4 regions of the Providencia sp. PROV003 genome follow, and region 2 is predicted to be linked to each of the others. Evidence: predicted binding sites of a transcription regulator. Region 2 holds the regulator's gene; each other region holds the start of a gene.
What was found. The regulator CRP, encoded in region 2, controls carbon source genes, mostly activating them, when cyclic AMP is high. The targets are predictions, from matches to a motif close to ATGTGANNNNNNTCACAT.
Positions count from the first base shown of each region.

Region 1: the regulator CRP is predicted to act here: its motif matches at 1,069-1,086, upstream of cdd (cytidine deaminase).
Region 3: the regulator CRP is predicted to act here: its motif matches at 2,585-2,602, upstream of deoC (deoxyribose-phosphate aldolase).
Region 4: the regulator CRP is predicted to act here: its motif matches at 2,544-2,561, upstream of rbsD (D-ribose pyranase).

Region 1 covers NZ_CP096369.1:3,958,251-3,962,733, forward strand. The annotation lists gene M1F14_RS18155 (CidA/LrgA family protein) at 1-293, shown strand, start outside; gene M1F14_RS18160 (CidB/LrgB family autolysis modulator) at 293-988, shown strand; gene cdd (cytidine deaminase) at 1,193-2,080, shown strand; gene M1F14_RS18170 (serine protease) at 2,191-3,282, opposite strand; gene M1F14_RS18175 (hypothetical protein) at 3,286-3,978, opposite strand; gene M1F14_RS18180 (hypothetical protein) at 4,038-4,483, opposite strand, start outside.
Region 2 covers NZ_CP096369.1:349,244-353,726, reverse strand. The annotation lists gene M1F14_RS01470 (hypothetical protein) at 1-7, opposite strand, end outside; gene M1F14_RS01465 (hypothetical protein) at 183-1,169, opposite strand; gene crp (cAMP-activated global transcriptional regulator CRP) at 1,361-1,993, opposite strand; gene M1F14_RS01455 (OsmC family protein) at 2,349-2,750, shown strand; gene M1F14_RS01450 (phosphoribulokinase) at 2,841-3,707, opposite strand; gene M1F14_RS01445 (YheU family protein) at 3,765-3,974, opposite strand; gene M1F14_RS01440 (hydrolase) at 3,971-4,483, opposite strand, start outside.
Region 3 covers NZ_CP096369.1:144,237-148,719, reverse strand. The annotation lists gene rnz (ribonuclease Z) at 1-900, shown strand, start outside; gene deoR (DNA-binding transcriptional repressor DeoR) at 941-1,720, opposite strand; gene deoC (deoxyribose-phosphate aldolase) at 1,776-2,444, opposite strand; gene rbsK (ribokinase) at 2,613-3,542, shown strand; gene fucP (L-fucose:H+ symporter permease) at 3,650-4,483, shown strand, end outside.
Region 4 covers NZ_CP096369.1:693,735-698,217, reverse strand. The annotation lists gene ravA (ATPase RavA) at 1-665, opposite strand, end outside; gene M1F14_RS03045 (NAD-dependent succinate-semialdehyde dehydrogenase) at 903-2,297, opposite strand; gene rbsD (D-ribose pyranase) at 2,648-3,067, shown strand; gene rbsA (ribose ABC transporter ATP-binding protein RbsA) at 3,075-4,483, shown strand, end outside.

The DNA.
Region 1 (4,483 bases), 1.1 Mb from region 2:
CTCACTGGGCCCAACCCGGTTGCAGTATTTTATTGAAAAATATGACCATTCTGTTTGTTCCTATTGGTGTTGGCATAATGAATTACTATGAATTAATCAGTCAACAAATGGTTCCTATCATCGTTTCTTGTGTGGTCAGTACCTTAATCGTCATGGTCGTTGTTGCTATCAGTTCAAACTATATCCATAAAGAACGCCCTGTCGTTGGCGCTAAACCAGATGAAGTTCCGTTACCCCCTGAAGAACCTATTTCTTCGGTTATTAATAATGATAAAACTAAGGGGGAGGACTAATGCTAGCGCATATTTGGTGGTCATTGCCGCTGACTATTGTAGTGTTTTATTTAGCACGCCAGCTGTCAGTAAAATTTAAATTACCAATTTTAAACCCACTATTGGTCACAATAGCGGTGCTTATTACGCTATTAGTTTTAACTAACACATCCTATGAGCACTATTTTGCAGGTAGCAAAATACTCAATGATTTACTGCAACCTGCAGTCGTCGCGCTTGCTTTTCCACTTTATGAGCAAATGCACCAGATCCGCGCTCAGTGGAAATCCTTATTAAGCATTTGTTTTGCTGGTAGCTTAGTGGCTATGTTCAGTGGTGCAGCCATTGCACTCTGGTTAGGTGCAACCCCTGATATCGCAGGTTCTATTTTACCTAAGTCGGTCACTACCCCTATTGCGATGGCTGTTGCTGATTCGGTTGGTGGGGTCCCTGCCATTAGTGCTGCTTGTGTGTTGTTTGTTGGGATTTTAGGCGCCATGTTCGGCCATAGCTTATTTGATGTGCTGCGTATTCGAACCCACGCGTCTAGAGGCCTTGCAATGGGAACCGCTTCTCACGCCTTAGGCACCGCACGTTGCGCTGAAGTGAATTATATTGAAGGGGCTTATAGCTCACTAGCACTAATGACCTGTGGTGTGATCACTTCACTTATTGCTCCGTTTATATTTCCTGTCATTTTACATCTTTTTAGCTAAGCTTAACTCACTAAGAAAATAACTAATCATATGAGTAAGAGGAATTAATCAGCCTCTTACTCACTAGCGCACATTAAAACATGAGATACTTCTCTCAATTCAAGAATTTGTTTCATATGTTTCATTTAAAATAGTGACTTTAGTCACATATTGTTCTACGTATTATTGAATAGAATGAAAACAATTAAATAGGGAGGGTAACTCATGCATTCAAGATTTAAGGCCGCTTGGGCCGAGCTTCCAGAAAAGTTACAGTCTGTACTTAGACCTATCATCGATAAGTCCGATTTTTCGGGGATGTTAACCGCAGAACAAGTTAAAAATATTAAAACACAAAGTGGTATTAACGATTCGGAATTAGCTTTTGCATTGTTACCTTTTGCCGCAGCCTATGCCGTCACACCTATCTCCCATTTTCAAGTTGGTGCAATCGCTTGCGGTGCAAGTGGTAATTTGTACTTTGGTGCCAATATGGAATTTAGCCACGTATCAATGGGGCAAGTCATTCATGCAGAACAATGTGCTGTAACCCATTCATGGATGAAAGGTGAAACACAAATTACCTCAATTACCGTGAATTACACACCTTGTGGGCACTGCCGCCAATTTATGAATGAATTGCGTGAAGGTGGCAAAATTATGGTGAATTTACCAGGCCGCACACCTGCGGTACTACACCACTATTTACCAGACTCATTTGGGCCCTCTGACCTCAATATTACTACACTACTGCTAGACACTGTTGACCATGGTTATAAAAACCAAAGCCGTGACCGGTTATTAAGTGCAGCAATTGAGGCTGCAAACCAATCCCATGCACCTTATAGTAAGGCCCATTCAGGTATTGCGTTACAGTTGAAAGATGGCTCACTGTTTACAGGCCGCTACGCAGAGAATGCGGCATTCAACCCAAGTTTACCGCCACTGCAAGCCGCTTTAATTATGATTAACCTTGCAGGTAAAGATATTCATGCCATCGACCAAGCTAAATTTGTTGAAAAACAAGATGCGATTATCAAACATTGGTGTGTGACCGAAAATACATTACAGGCACTAGGTTGCCAAAATATTGAATTAGCTTATTTGGATTAATGTTCTCTCATGTTCCATGTATGGTTATTGTCAACAAGCTAATTATTGGCAATAACCATTTTTTATGTTTCATATGTTTTTAATAAATTGATAAAACTTTAATTCAGTAACTAACTAAAAAATGAATTTGATGAATAGCTAGAAAATCGAGAGGGAATATTTGATGCTGTTCTGTCTGAGAAGTAGTTATTAAAAGAACTATCGAATGAATTCATTGATGACATATTGTCTCTTAAATTATCAATCATACGATCATAATGATTAATATTAGGTTGGTAATTAATTGATGGTGAGTTAAATAAGCCTGTTTCTGGTAATATATAGTCAGGTCTTTCTAAATAATATTCAGACAATAGATTTTTATGTGTAAATTCCGTTTGACCACGCCAATCTGTTTGTACAGAAAGTCGATTATTATCGCCAGATGGGAAATTCCAAAATGAAAACCTATTAGTTCCTCTATCGATTAATGGATTACCTGTTTCGTACACTAGCGCATTAATATTATCTATATTAGTTTTAATTGTAGGTGTTACAATGGAACCATATGTCTTTTTAAGACTAATGGTTACTCCATCCACAGCATTGTCTATGTCTACAACCCTTCTAAGCCAACGGTGTATTTGAGGTTGCTTACTAGCAGGGGCATCATATAAACTTTCAAACATAATATTTAAAGTTCTTAAACTTAATTCAGTTTCTTTTTCTGTATTACCTACCGCATCCAATGCCTTTTGCCAATACACCTCCCTTATTTCTCCGTTTGATAGTACATCAAAAACAGGTTGTAAGGTCCAGGATTCCGCAGGTAAGCCATATTTACTAAAAACACGTTCATGAAATTTCATTGCTTCTTCATGGGTTATATCACCTTTTATTTCTATGCCTTCCTCAGTGAATCTGTCTCGTAAAATTTTGACATAACCATAAGCCATATCGAATCGTATATTGTTAACTTTATCCTCATTAAATTTTTTACCATTTTCTATTGTTACTTCTTCTAAATAATTTAACGCAAAAGCACCTGAAAAAGAGTCCCCTTTTACCACACTATTAGCTAACGGAGCATATCGATCCCCTTTGCTTTCTAAATATTCATACATCAATTCTGGTTTTTTAGTTAAAATTAATATTTTTAAAGCCTTAGACGTATCAGTCCAATTTAATTTCATATTCCCTTTTCTACTAGTTACATTATTCATTTATCATTTCCTATTTATCATTTTCTGGTTTAAAAATATAACAATATCATTCTTTATTTCTTCCCACATAATTAAATCATCAAAAATCATATTTAACCTAACTTTAACACCAATGTTTTCAATTAAAAAAATAGCATCACAGTCACTATACTCCTGTCTAAATGGAATCCAAATACATTCAAATAAAGTATTTACATCATTATTTTTCAACTCCCAATAGTATCTGTTTTTATAATATTCCGGATCAATATTTTTTTTCATCCTCTTTAATTCAACATCGCTAAAGTAAAGATTTATTTTTTCATCATACAATACCTCGCCTTTTATTTTCTCCTCTCCTCTATCAAGATATAAGTATCTTTTATACTCTAGATAGCCATTAACATCTCCATCTAGTGGTTCAATAGATACTCTAATTATTTTTATATTTTCATTTGAATCAATTGGTTTCATTTCTGGCCATGACATCCTCATTGGCAGAATTCTAAAATTAGCCTCACACCCTTTTTTGTTTTCAACAAACCTTGGATCAAAATAGCTATACCCTTCATATTCAGCAAATGGAAAAACATACTCACTAGGAACTTCGATAATATTCTTATTAAACTGTCCACAAACAAAACCGGGGCGGTTCTCCCCATAAGAAATATGAGAGAATAATAATAACGGTAGAATCAAACCAAAATATAATTTCATAATAATTGAAATCTTAACATTTATATAACATTTAATTTTTAAACTTATTTAAATGAAAACTATGATTTAGCAAAAGATAATGTTTTACTCATACGTTCATACCATTTATTAATAATGATTTTCTGTTTTTTAGTGGCCTTCTTTTCCTTTTCTAACATCACTTTCATTAAGCTGTATATTACCGATAATTCCTGGCCACGGTCTCCGGAAGCTGCCATAATTTTTTGCCAATAAAATTCTTTTTCTTTTTCATCTAATACAGAAAATACCACACCTAAAACCCAAGCTTCTTCCGGTATTTTATTACGTAACATAACCAGATAGTGTATTTCATCTGCTTCTTTATAGGTCATATCATGAGAGACTTTTTCACCTGTACTCTGTTTCCTCGCTTTTCGCTTCAATACTTGAAGCATTTCTAATGCATGGTCATAATTTATTTTGTCTATCAATGTTTTATTAATTGTTTTGTTTTTTTCTTTCATCACCAAATAAAAATAATCTG
Region 2 (4,483 bases):
TTTTCATAGTCATATCCTATATTAATATTAAAAAAGTAATTTGCTAAATAAATATTCATGCTTAATATTGAAATAATTAATTTATTCAATGCATTGATTTTATCTTATGGTATTATGATTTTACTAATAATGTATTATTAATAATTTGAATTAATAATGATCTTATATAAAATAGAGATGTTTTATTTAATGGTTTGTTTTTTTAATTCTTTCAATAAGTTATCGTTAATATGAATTTGGTTTTGTATTTCAAATATATTATCTTTAAGTGCCATCATTTCCATGGTTAGTCTTTTTTCTTTTTCAATGCTATTGCTTATTTTTATTAAGTCAGCGGTTTTAATTGAATTAACATTTCTATTAAAGTGATTTTTTCGTGGTTTATAGTCTAATGGCATAGATTTGTTAGATAGTTTGTAATGTTGCATGATATATTGTGTTCTTAATACTGAAGTTTTTGTTTGTTGTATATTTCCCTTGAATTCAAAAGTGCTTTTAGGTAGAGGAATGTATTTGGAATTATCTTGATTATTATCAGCAACTTTATAGTACACATATTTAAACTTTTTCTGAGAGGAATTCTTTGTTTTTTGTTTCATTGGTTCCAAAGGTAAATCAATATTATTGGTATTTTTTTTGTTTGTTCTGGTTATTAAAGGGGTTTTAGTGCTATTTTTATTTTCTAGTTGCTTAGGATGATGGTGATTTTTTATGATTTCGTTTTTTATTTCTGAGTTTTTGATGTTAATCCCTGGAGTTTTAACGTACCGATACAAAAAATCAGCATATTTATGAATTTCTTTATCAGCACTATTAAAATCCTCAAAAACTGTTTGGTTTTCTGTTATTAGTGAGTCTGCATCTTGTTCATTATAAAAAGTAGATGTATAAAATTTATACAATCGGACTTTCAATTGATTAACTTTATGCTTAAATTCGTCAGCGCTCAATAATTTAGTATTATTTATACTTTCTGAATCACTTTCATAAGCTGAGTCAATGCTTTCTAGGCTATAAGCATCTGATAGTTTAGATTGTTGCTGAGTGGATAAGGGCTCTTTTCTCGATGAGGCAGTCACAGCAAAGATTTTCTTTATAAAATCATCGGAATTGCTAATGTTTTTAAAAAGTTCGGAATGGCCTGACAAATTGCTAAGTGTAATTTTCATAAATATAACCCTACTTAATATTATGATTATTATTTTATAGAGAGCTAAATAGATAAAATATAAAGAAACGATACTCATTAATATAAGCATATAAATATGTTGCTATAATTAAACTGAAATAGCTTTATATCGACGATATAAAGCTATTTTAAATTGCATGCCTCGCCAAGAGAGCGAGGCTGAAAGGTTAATTAACGTGTACCGTAAACAACGATGGTTTTACCGTGTGCAGAGATCAAGTTTTGATCTTCCAGCATTTTTAAAATACGGCCAACAGTTTCACGGGAACAACCGACAATTTGGCCAATTTCCTGACGGGTAATTTTGATTTGCATACCGTCTGGGTGGGTCATTGCGTCAGGTTGTTTCGCTAGATTCAATAGGGTTTGAGCGATACGGCCTGTGACATCTAAGAAGGCAAGGTTGCCGACTTTTTCTGATGTTGTTTGTAAACGACTGGCCATTTGCGCTGAGAGACGCATTAAAATATCAGGGTTAACCTGAATCAATTGACGGAATTTTTTGTAAGAAATTTCAGCAACTTCGCAAGCGATTTTAGCTCTCACCCACGCAGTACGTTCTTGCCCTTCTTCAAATAACCCCAGTTCACCAATGAAATCCCCTTGATTCAGGTAAGAGAGGATCATTTCTTTGCCTTCTTCATCTTTAATTAAAACAGCCACTGAACCTTTAACGATATAGTAAAGGGTTTCTGCTTTCTCACCCTGATGGATCAGTGTGCTCTTGGATGGATACTTATGAATATGGCAGTGTGACAAAAACCATTCAAGAGTAGGGTCTGTTTGTGGCTTGCCGAGAACCATTAGCGTTATCCTCTGTATGTTATTGCAGCCATCCGGAAAAGCTTACCAGAAAGGCTGGCTTTAAAGTCACTAGCTTAGCATATTAATTTGCCTTATATACCCTAAATAATGTGAAGAGCTGAATAACTTCAGCGCATTCGATAGGCTAGGGTAAACAAATTGATATCAACACTATAATATAATCAATTAAACCGCTGAGTTTTGATCTTAGTCCTATCAACTAAGTATTGTTTGTAGCATATCCAATGAAGAAAGTCTCCCCTGTATCGCTTCAGCCTAATAAAGCTGATATAACATTCATTATATCTATGGAACAATGTAGCCTTTAAACCGATTTCATTTCAAGGGGAATAAAATGGAAGCAAGAGTAAAATGGGTAGAAGGACTTTCCTTTCTAGGTGAGTCAGCTTCAGGGCATCAAGTCATGATGGATGGTAATGCAGGTGATAAAGCACCTAGCCCAATGGAAATGGTGCTAATGGCGGCAGGTGGATGTAGTGCAATAGATGTCGTTTCAATTTTACAAAAAGGGCGAAATGATATTACTGATTGTGAAGTTAAATTAACATCGCAGCGCCGTGAAGAAGCTCCACGTTATTTTGTTAAAATACATTTGCATTTTATCGTAACAGGAAATGAATTAACGGAAAAAACGGTTGAAAGAGCTGTTCAGCTCTCGGCTGAAAAATATTGCTCAGTGGCACTGATGCTAGAAAAAACGGTTGAAGTCACTCATAGCTTTGAAATAAAAAATTAAAAATAAATTTATTTTTTATATTAAAATTTTAATAAAAAGATGCTTACCTTAATTAATGGTAAGCGTCTTACTTATTATTTGAGAAATAATTTAACTGTTTTTCTGATTAATTAACTTTTCAACTAATGGCATCATGATCAATTCCATTGCTAGACCGAGTTTTCCTCCGGGTACGACAATGGTATTCATAGCCGAAATAAAAGAACCGCAGATCATTGAAAGCAAATAGGGGAAATCGATGTGTTCGAGCCCTCTAAAGCGGATCACAATAAAACTTTCATCTTGTGAAGGGATAGTTTTGGCTGAAAATGGGTTGGAGGTGTCTACAGTCGGAACTCGTTGGAAGTTGATATGAGTACGCGAAAACTGAGGGGTAATGTAGTTGATATAGTCCCCCATTGAACGCACAACAGAGTCCATAACCGCTTCACGGGAATGGCCCCTTTCGGTCGTATCACGAACCAACTTTTGAATCCATTCAAGATTGACAATCGGGACAACGCCAACAAGTAAATCAACATGTTGCGCTACATTATGCTCAGGTGTAACAACCCCACCATGCAGACCCTCGTAGAATAACACATCAGTTTTTTCAGGGAGTGGTTCCCAAGGTGTAAAAGTACCTGGTTGTAGACCGTACGGAACCGCTTCATCATAGGTATGTAGGTATTTTCGTGATTGTCCACAACCTGTTTTTGCATAATCAATTAAAGTTTGTTCTAGCAAAGCAAAGTCATTCGCTTCAGGACCAAAATAACTGATATGCCGACCTTGTTCTCTCGCCTTGCGGATAGCCATGTCCATTTCAGGCCGCGTGTAACGATGAAAGCTGTCCCCTTCTAATGTAGCTGGTTGGATATTGAGTTGGTGGAAAACTTTACGGAATGCTTGGCTAGTTGAGGTCGTGCCTGCACCACTGGAACCGGTGATAGCAATAATCGGATGTTTTTTGGACATAGCGAACTCCCTGTGTTGCGCTTATGTCCACTATGGCAAAATAGCGAACAAAGCGGGTTAGCGGGTTTTAGGCATGAAATTAACCGACTCATGCAATTCAGACCAGACTAGCACAATTTCGCCAGAAACTAACTGCCGTTTCACATCATTAACTTTGTCTTGTAAGCTTTTCTCATGTGCCCCATAGTCAGTTCCTTCTCGTAAAACATAGCTTTCGATGAGGCTTTCCAGTGCTTCTGGAGATAACTCACGCCAAGGGATAATCATGGGTTTTCCTTATTTAAATAAGGGGTTAACCATTGCGGAATTCGAGTTTCTAGCCACATTTGCGGTTTTCTAAAGGTCCCGCTGACAAAACCAACGTGCCCGCCATGTTCTGTCATTTGATATTCCACATTATGGGGAAGAAAAGATAAATCAGGAACAACCTCAGGAGCCATAAATGGATCATCTTTGGCGTGAATAATTAATGTTGGTTTAGTAATGTGAGCCAATTTAGGTAATGCACTGCATTTCTGATAGTAATCTGAGGCATCATCAAAACCGTGGATACGTGCAGTGATAACATCATCAAAATCACGAATGCGTTTAACTTGCTTAAGCTGCAATAAATTCAGTGGTAATGACCCAGGATAGCGTACGAGTTTACGAGTTGCGTTACGTTTTAAGCCATTTAATAAATAGCGTTGATAAAACTGGGAAATGCCTTTTTCCATTCGTAGGGAGCAAGCCTCTAACATTAATGGGGCAGATACAACCACTCCCGCATCTAAATC
Region 3 (4,483 bases), 210 kb from region 2:
TTAGGAACCAGTGCTGGTGTGCCAACGAAAGAGCGTAATGTCACCAGTATGATATTAAATTTGGTCGGTATTCGAAAAAGCTATTGGTTATTTGATTGCGGGGAAGGCACACAACACCGTATTTTAAATAGCCCATTTAAAACGCCAAAAATTGACAAGATCTTTATTACACATTTACATGGCGATCATATTTTTGGGCTACCGGGTTTGTTATGCAGCCGCTCAATGGGGGGCGCAACAGAACCTTTGACGCTATATGGTCCGAAAGGGTTGAAACAATATGTTGAAACCGTTTTGAGTGTGAGTGAGTCTTATATGACTTATCCACTCAACATCATTGAAATTCAAGCTGGGCAGTTATTTGATGATGGCGAATTGATTGTGACGGCTTACCCCCTTGACCACCGAGTGGAATGCTACGGCTACCGTATTGAAGAGCATGCAAAGAGCGGGGCTTTAGATGCAGAGCGACTCGCGCAAGATAACATCCCTCGGGGGCCGTGGATGCAAGACCTAAAAGCGGGTAAAACAATCACTTTGGAAGATGGTCGAACTGTGAATGGCGCGGAGTATTTAGGCGAACCTATCTCTGGTAAAGTGATTGCAATTTTTGGTGACACTCAGCCAACCGACCAGGGGCTAGCACTCGCTAAAAATGCAGATGTTATGGTGCATGAAACCACTTTAGAAGCAGCATTTGCGGAAAAAGCCAATGAACGCGGGCACTCAACTACGGAACAAGCGGCTCGATTAGCTCGTGCTGCTGGGGTAAAACGCTTTATTGCAACCCATTTGAGTGGGCGTTATATGACTCATGATATCCCAAGGTTACTTGCTGAGTGCCAAGCAATATTCCCAGCCACAATAATGGCAGAGGATTATTTAACCGTGAAAATTTAATTTAAGCGGGTAATAAACGGCCCGCTTAATGATAATTTTTTTAAAAAATCACTTTCACAAAACCATTGCGGCAGTAAGTTTCGTATTCATCGGAAAGTTGGCGATTGGTGACTATCACATCGAATTGTGACAATTCCCCCATATTGGCGGTAGCAACTTCATCAAATAGGTTATAGGGCGCTAATAAAATCTTACGAATGGACTTTTCCATGGCTTTTTTCTTCATGGGTAAATCATCCAAGTTATAGCAAGTCACACCATAGTTCCCGTGTACGCCAGCCGCAGAGATAAAGGCTTTTTTGGGGTTAATTGAATCGAGTAGTGAAGGTAATGAAGGGTTGTAAAAGGAATCGCTTTTTGGCCGATATTCACCACCACATAACAAGGCGGTGGCATTTTTCTTCTGGCTTAACGCTAAAAAAACGTTATGTGAGTAACAAATTCCAGTGAAACTGATCTCCTCTGGGATAAGAGAAATCAATGTTGCCATTTCAATACCATTATCAAAGAAAATCACATCATCTTCAGTAACCATACTCGCGGCAAGGTTTGGAATATACAGTGCTTCGGTTTGGTCTGGGGTAAAAATATCCGCTTGTTGTTCTTGAGCGATTAAATTGGCGGGTTGGGTAACAGAAACAATATAGCCACCGAGTAGTGACATTGGGATAGGGCCTTCGGTATCTGCGCTAAGGTCTCGTCGAATGGTCATTTCTGATACTTCGAGTATTCTAGCGGCTTCTTTTAAATGAATGCGTCCTGAACGTTTTAAACATTCACTTAAGCGGCGAAGGCGTTCTTTTTGTTTAGTTTCTATCACCCTACAGTCCTTTTGTAATACATAAAATTGGCGCGGTTAGACCGCGCCCCAGCATTTAGTAGTCACTTGGCTGGTCATTATTCCCCGTGACTATTGCAACACTTGCACTAGCGCCAACACGGTTAGCACCAGCTTCAATCATTTTAATGGCAGTTTCACGATCGCGAACGCCGCCAGACGCTTTTACACCAACTTCGTTGCCGACTACTTTACGCATTAGAGCAACATGGTGTTCAGTCGCCCCCATTGTACTGAAACCTGTTGAAGTTTTCACAAAACCAACTTTAATTGTGCGGCAAATTTCACAAACTTGTGTAATTTCTTCATCTGTTAGTAGGCAGTTTTCTAAGATAACCTTGAGTGTTGCGTTACCGCAAGCGGCAAAAACAGCTTCAATATCTTGACGAACAAAGTCTAAATCACCACTTTTTAGCATCCCGACGTTGATGACCATATCAACTTCATCAGCTCCACGGCGCACGGCTTCAGCCGCTTCAAAAGCTTTAGCTTCAGTTAAACATGCACCTAAAGGGAAGCCTACCACACAGCAAACCTTAACGTCGCTGTTTTTTAACAGCTCACTGGCTAAAGGCACATATCCTGTATTGACACATACTGAGGCAAAATGGTGCTCTGCCGCTTCTGCACATAATTTTGTGATATCACTAACAGTTGCATTAGCAGCGAGTAAAGTGTGATCAATATATTTTGCTAAGTCTTGCATTTTCAACTTTCCTATATAAATGTGGATAAGACAACAAAGAATGAGGAAATGTGGTAGATGTAACACTTGATCATTCGTTATTCGAGATCCTAATCACAAATGATATTTTTGCAACATGATAATGTTAGTATCATATCATTATGTGATTTATTTAACACGAGGGACATTATGGATATAGCAGTTATTGGTTCAAACATGGTTGATTTGATCACTTATATCGATCAAATGCCAAAAGAAGGCGAAACGCTAGAAGCGCCAGCTTTCAAAATTGGTTGCGGCGGTAAAGGTGCGAACCAAGCTGTTGCTGCGGCTAAATTGAATTCTAAAGTGATTATGTTAACTAAAGTCGGCGATGATATCTTTGCAGATAACACCATCCGTAATCTTGAATCTTACGGGATTAACACGCGCTATGTGGAAAAAGTTCCGTGTACTTCAAGTGGTGTCGCGCCAATTTTTGTTAATCAAAATTCGTCTAATAGTATTTTGATCGTTAAAGGAGCGAATAAGTTTTTATCACCAGAGGATATCGATCGGGCTGCTGAAGATCTAAAAAAATGCAAACTGATCGTCCTACAATTAGAAGTCCAACTCGAAACGGTGTATCACGCGATCGCTTTTGGTAACAAGCATGGGATACCCGTATTACTTAACCCGGCCCCCGCTCAACGAACGCTCGATCTAGATTTTGCCTGCCGTTGTGATTTCTTTGTACCCAATGAAACGGAATTAGAAATTCTAACCAATATGCCAGTCGACACGATGGACAACATCCGCCGAGCTTCACAATCACTATTGGATAAAGGCCTAAAAAACCTGATTGTCACACTTGGTGATAAAGGGGCTTTGTGGATGACGCGCGATAGTGAGTTGTATATACCTGCTATCAAAGTAAATGCCATTGATACCAGTGGCGCTGGAGATGCCTTTATTGGCTGTTTTTCTCATTATTATGTACACACCGGGAATATTGAAGAAGCACTGAAAAAAGCAGTGATGTTTTCTGCATTTAGTGTGACAGGGAAAGGGACTCAATCTTCTTATCCAAGTGTTGAGCAATTTACGGAATTTGTGCAAATCAACACAGTTAACAAATAGCTAAATAATAATAGTCAACGTAGCTGTATACCCTTTGATGTATTAATCAGTCACTAGAACTGAATAGCAAGTCATCGGGTATAAATTATAAAATTATAAGGGTTACTATGAACATTAAGAACATCACTCAGTTACCGGATGGCTACCTGAGTAAGACTCCTCTATTTCAATTTATCCTACTGTCCTGCCTTTTTCCTCTTTGGGGTTGTGCAGCGGCATTAAATGACATTTTGATCACACAGTTTAAAAGTGTTTTTGAACTTAGTAACTTTGCATCAGCTTTGGTGCAAAGTGCGTTTTATGGTGGGTACTTTTTGATTGCGATCCCTGCATCTTTGGTGATCAAAAAAACCAGCTATAAATACACTATTATGGTGGGGCTAATCCTCTACATCGCAGGGTGTAGTTTGTTCTTCCCAGCTTCACATATGGCAACCTATACGATGTTTTTGGCGGCAATTTTCGCGATTGCTATTGGTTTAAGTTTCCTTGAAACCGCAGCAAATACCTATAGTTCGATGATTGGTCCAAAACAGTACGCTACACTTCGTTTGAATATTAGCCAGACCTTTTACCCTATCGGTGCGGCTGGGGGGATTTTACTGGGTAAATATCTCGTTTTCTCCGAAGGAGATAGCCTGCAAAGCCAAATGGCGGGAATGAATGCGGAACAAATTCATGAATTCCGCCTAGCGATGTTAGAAAATACACTCGAACCCTATCGTTATATGATCATGGTATTGGTCGTGGTGATGATCTTATTCCTTATTACTAAGTTTCCTAAATGTAAAGTTGCAGAAACTCAGGATCACAAACGCCCCTCTGCGATCGATACGTTAAAGTATTTAGCCAAAAATAGCCGTTTTAGAAAAGGGATTATTGCTCAGTTCTTATATGTTGGGATGCAAGTTGCTGTTTGGTCATTCACTATTCGTTTAGCG
Region 4 (4,483 bases), 340 kb from region 2:
TCGGGTAGCGTAATTTTCGGTATTTCTTGTTGCCACTGTTGGTATTCTTCATCACTGATTTTTAAATGTTCAGGTACTTGTGCTTCATCTAAGGATGATTTTCCAGTTAGAAGTGCGCGGAAATTTTGTTTTTCTTGTAGTTTATCTAACCAAATACGCACTAACATACGGTCAAATAGTGCTTCTAGGCTACTATCTGCATCAGGAAGTTCATTAGAAGCGGTAACTAATAGCCGCATCGGAATACGTTTTTCTTCGTCACCATTACGAAACTTGCGTTCATTTACTGCCGTTAGCAAAGTATTTAAAATAGCGGGGCCGGCTTTCCAAATCTCATCAAGAAAGACAACTTCAGCATCAGGTAAATAGCCTTTAGTTAGCCGTTGGTAGCGCCCTTCATCTTTTAGTGCCTGTATTGATAGTGGGCCAAATATTTCTTCGGGAGTCGAAAAACGTGTCATTAAGTATTCAAACGCATTTGCATGGCGAAAAGCAAATTTCATTCGTCTCGCTATCAAGCTTTTTGCAATACCTGGAGGGCCTAAGAGAAAAACACTTTCCCCACTTAATGTGGCTAATAAACATAAACGAATAGCCTGCTGGCGTTCATATAAACCGCTTTCAAGGTAATTGCTAAGTTGAGCTATCCGTTCAGATAATTGCATCGATATTCCTTTCATTGAATAACAAAATTCAATAATGTTGTAGTTACGCTTAATTCTTAGGTTATCCGTCCTTTTATAAACAGTGCAATCAAATTTGTCATTTTTCTTTTGTGTTATTTGATTTAAATCGTGTGTAGCTGTATTAAGGCGAGAAAATCTTAATCGAAAGAGAGCTGATTTGAACTGGGTGGGCTCATGAGTATAAAACTATGAGCCCGCGCTGAGGATTAATAATTATTAATAAGGTGCATCTGGCGTGGTAACTCGAATTAATTTTTCATTCACAAACTCACGAATGCCCGCAAGTGATTGTTCTCGACCATAACCAGAAAGCTTAGTTCCACCGAAGGGGAGCTCAGGGGCAATTCCTGTCGTATGATTGATATAAACCATCCCTGTGACTATTTGGCGAGCCACTTTTATTGCTTCCGCTTCATTCTTACCAAAGACAGTTCCACCTAAACCGAATTCAGTCGCGTTAGCTAATTGAATGGCTTCATCTATATTTTTTACAGCATAAATACAAAGTACTGGGCCGAATATTTCTTCATGATAAGCTTTCATATTCGGTTTTATATCTGTCAATATTGTGGGTTGCATAAACGCCCCTTCACGATCTAATCGCTTACCGCCAAATACCAGTGTTGCTCCCTCTTTTACAGCCACTTCAACTTGATTAATAACGTCGTTTACTGCTCCTTCGCTACTTAATGGGGCGAGTTGCGTAGCTGGGTCCATTGGGTCACCCACAATAATTTTTTCATAGATTGCTTTTGCTTTTGCGATAAATTCTTTCGCAACGTTTTCTAATACAATAATACGTTTTGGTGAAACACAAACTTGCCCTGCATTCCATAGACGGCCAGCAGTCGCTGTCGCAACCGCACTATCAATATCTGCATCAGCTAGCACAATAAAAGCATCACTCCCTCCTAGCTCAAGTGTTGATTTTTTTATTACTTTGCTTGCTTCAGAGGCAAAATTGGAACCAGCAGGTTTACTTCCTGTTAAAGATACGGCTTTGACTCGTTCATCTGAAACAAGAGCTGAAACTTTTGAGCCAGGAATGAATAAATTGTTGTAAACGCCATCCGGTAGGCCTGCTTCAATAAATATTTTTTCCATTATTTCAGCGCATTGGGGAATATTTGAAGCATGCTTTAAAACAATGGTATTCCCTGCCATTAGATTAGCAGCAGCTGTTCGAGTTATTTGATAAAATGGAAAATTCCATGGTTGAACAGTCAGGAGTACCCCGATAGGTTCATAAGTTAAGAAGGCTTTTCCGTGTTTAACATCAATTTCTTTATCCGCTAATAAACGGCTTCCTTCATTCGCATAGTAGTCAAAAATATTTGCGCATAATTCGACTTCGCTTATCGATTCACTTAATAGTTTTCCCATTTCTGTTGTACAGATTTTTCCGAGAAGCTCTTTTTTATCTCGCATAGTTTTTGCTATGTTATGTAAAATTACTGCTCGCTCTGTAAATGAGCTTTTTTTCCAAGTCAGGTAGGCGTTATCTGCTTTGCTGAGTATTGTATCGACTTCCTCCGCACTCATTTCTTGATAAATCTTTTCTACTTTATTTGTTGCTGGATTAACTGATTTTATTGATGATGTCATATTCATTTTTTATTCCTTATCGCAACGGTTAAAGATAAATAATTCAACCTATCTTAAATTACATTTGATATGTCACCATAAAATGAGCTTAAAATGAATTTAAATGGCATTTTTTATCAAAAAATCTTTGTAAACAATTTTTAATTGTTTTTGAATGTTTTTTTTTATGTTTATTTATGAATCAATAGAAACGATTCAGCTTAAGCTATTCAATTAGTTATCATTTTTTATTTTTTTAACGCTAACGAAACGTTTCGATGTTGATCACAAATATTAACCATCAATATTGAGTTGTAACTCATCTTTACTATGATTACATGAGCGAAACGTTTCGCTTACTAGAATGGCGGTGAAAAATGAAAAAGGGTGTTTTACTTAATGCCAACGTGACCTCTGTAATTGCCAAGTTAGGTCATACGGACCAAATAACGCTTGCTGATGCTGGTTTGCCTATTTCTCAAGGAACTGAGCGCATTGATTTAGCCATTACTCAAGGCTTACCCGATTTCATGTCAGTTTTAAGTGTTATTACTCAAGAGATGCAAGTCGAAAAAGTCATTCTAGCTGAGGAAATTAGTACCAATAACCCACAAATGGAAGATGCTATTTTAGCTCACTTACAACAGCTAGAAGTCACTCAAAATAATACGATTGAAATTATCTATTGCAGCCATGAACGTTTTAAACAACTGACTCATGACAGTAAAGCGGTGATCCGCACCGGAGAATGTTCACCGTTCGCTAACATTATTCTTTGTTCTGGTGTGACTTTCTGAGGTGATTATGCAACCTTTATTAGAACTTATCGGGATCGATAAATCATTTCCAGGGGTAAAAGCCCTTAATGGGGCGACATTAAATGTCTATCCTGGAAAAGTCATGGCGCTGGTGGGGGAAAATGGGGCTGGCAAATCAACCATGATGAAAGTACTAACCGGTATCTATAGTAAAGATGCAGGTAAAATCCGCTATCTAGGCAAAGAAGTAAAATTTAATGGCCCTAAAAACTCCCAAGAAGCAGGCATTGGTATTATTCACCAAGAGCTAAATCTTATTCCTGAATTAACTATCGCGGAGAATATTTTTCTTGGTCGAGAATTTGTTAATGTATTTGGCAAAATCGACTGGAAAAAGATGTTTGGTGAATCAGACAAACTTCTTCAACGTCTTAATCTTGATTATAACAGCCACCAAACTATTGCTGAGCTCTCTATTGGTGAGCAGCAAATGGTCGAAATAGCTAAGGTTCTGAGTTATCAATCCCAAGTTATCATCATGGATGAGCCAACCGATGCTTTAACTGATACAGAAACAGCTTCTTTATTTAGAGTTATTGAAGACTTAAAAGCGCAAGGCTGTGGCATTGTGTACATTTCTCATCGGCTAAAAGAAATTTTTGAAATTTGCGATGATGTAACTGTTTTTCGTGACGGCCAATTTATAGGTGAAAAACCTGTTAGCGAATTAGAAGAAGAAAAGCTAATTGAAATGATGGTAGGACGAAAACTAGAAGATCAGTATCCGAGAGTTGATGTTCCTACTGGTAGTGTGCGCTTACAGTTGCAAAATATATCCGGTCCCGGAGTCACTAATGCCAGTTTTAGTCTAAAAAGTGGTGAAATTTTAGGGGTTTCAGGGTTGATGGGGGCAGGTCGCACGGAATTGATGAAAATTATTTATGGCGCGGCAGCGAAGAAAACAGGGACTATTACTCTTGAAGGTAAGGAAGTCACATTAAGAACTCCTCAAGATGGCCTAAATAACGGCATTGTCTATATTTCTGAAGACCGCAAACGTGATGGTTTAGTACTTGGCATGTCAGTGAAAGAAAATATGTCATTGACGGCACTACGTTATTTTAGCCGCGTAGGTGGTAGTTTAAAACATAAAGAAGAACAACAAACTGTCAGTGATTTCATTCGATTATTCAATATTAAAACGCCATCAATGGACCAAATTATTGGCAACCTTTCTGGTGGTAATCAGCAAAAAGTGGCAATTGCTCGGGGGTTAATGACGCGACCTAAAGTCCTGATCCTTGATGAACCAACTCGCGGGGTTGATGTTGGAGCCAAAAAAGAAATTTATCAATTAATTAACCAATTTAAGAAAGAAGGACTGAGTATCATTTTAGTTTCTTCAGAAATGCCAGAAGTGATTGGAATGAGTGACCGTATTTTGGTTATGCATGA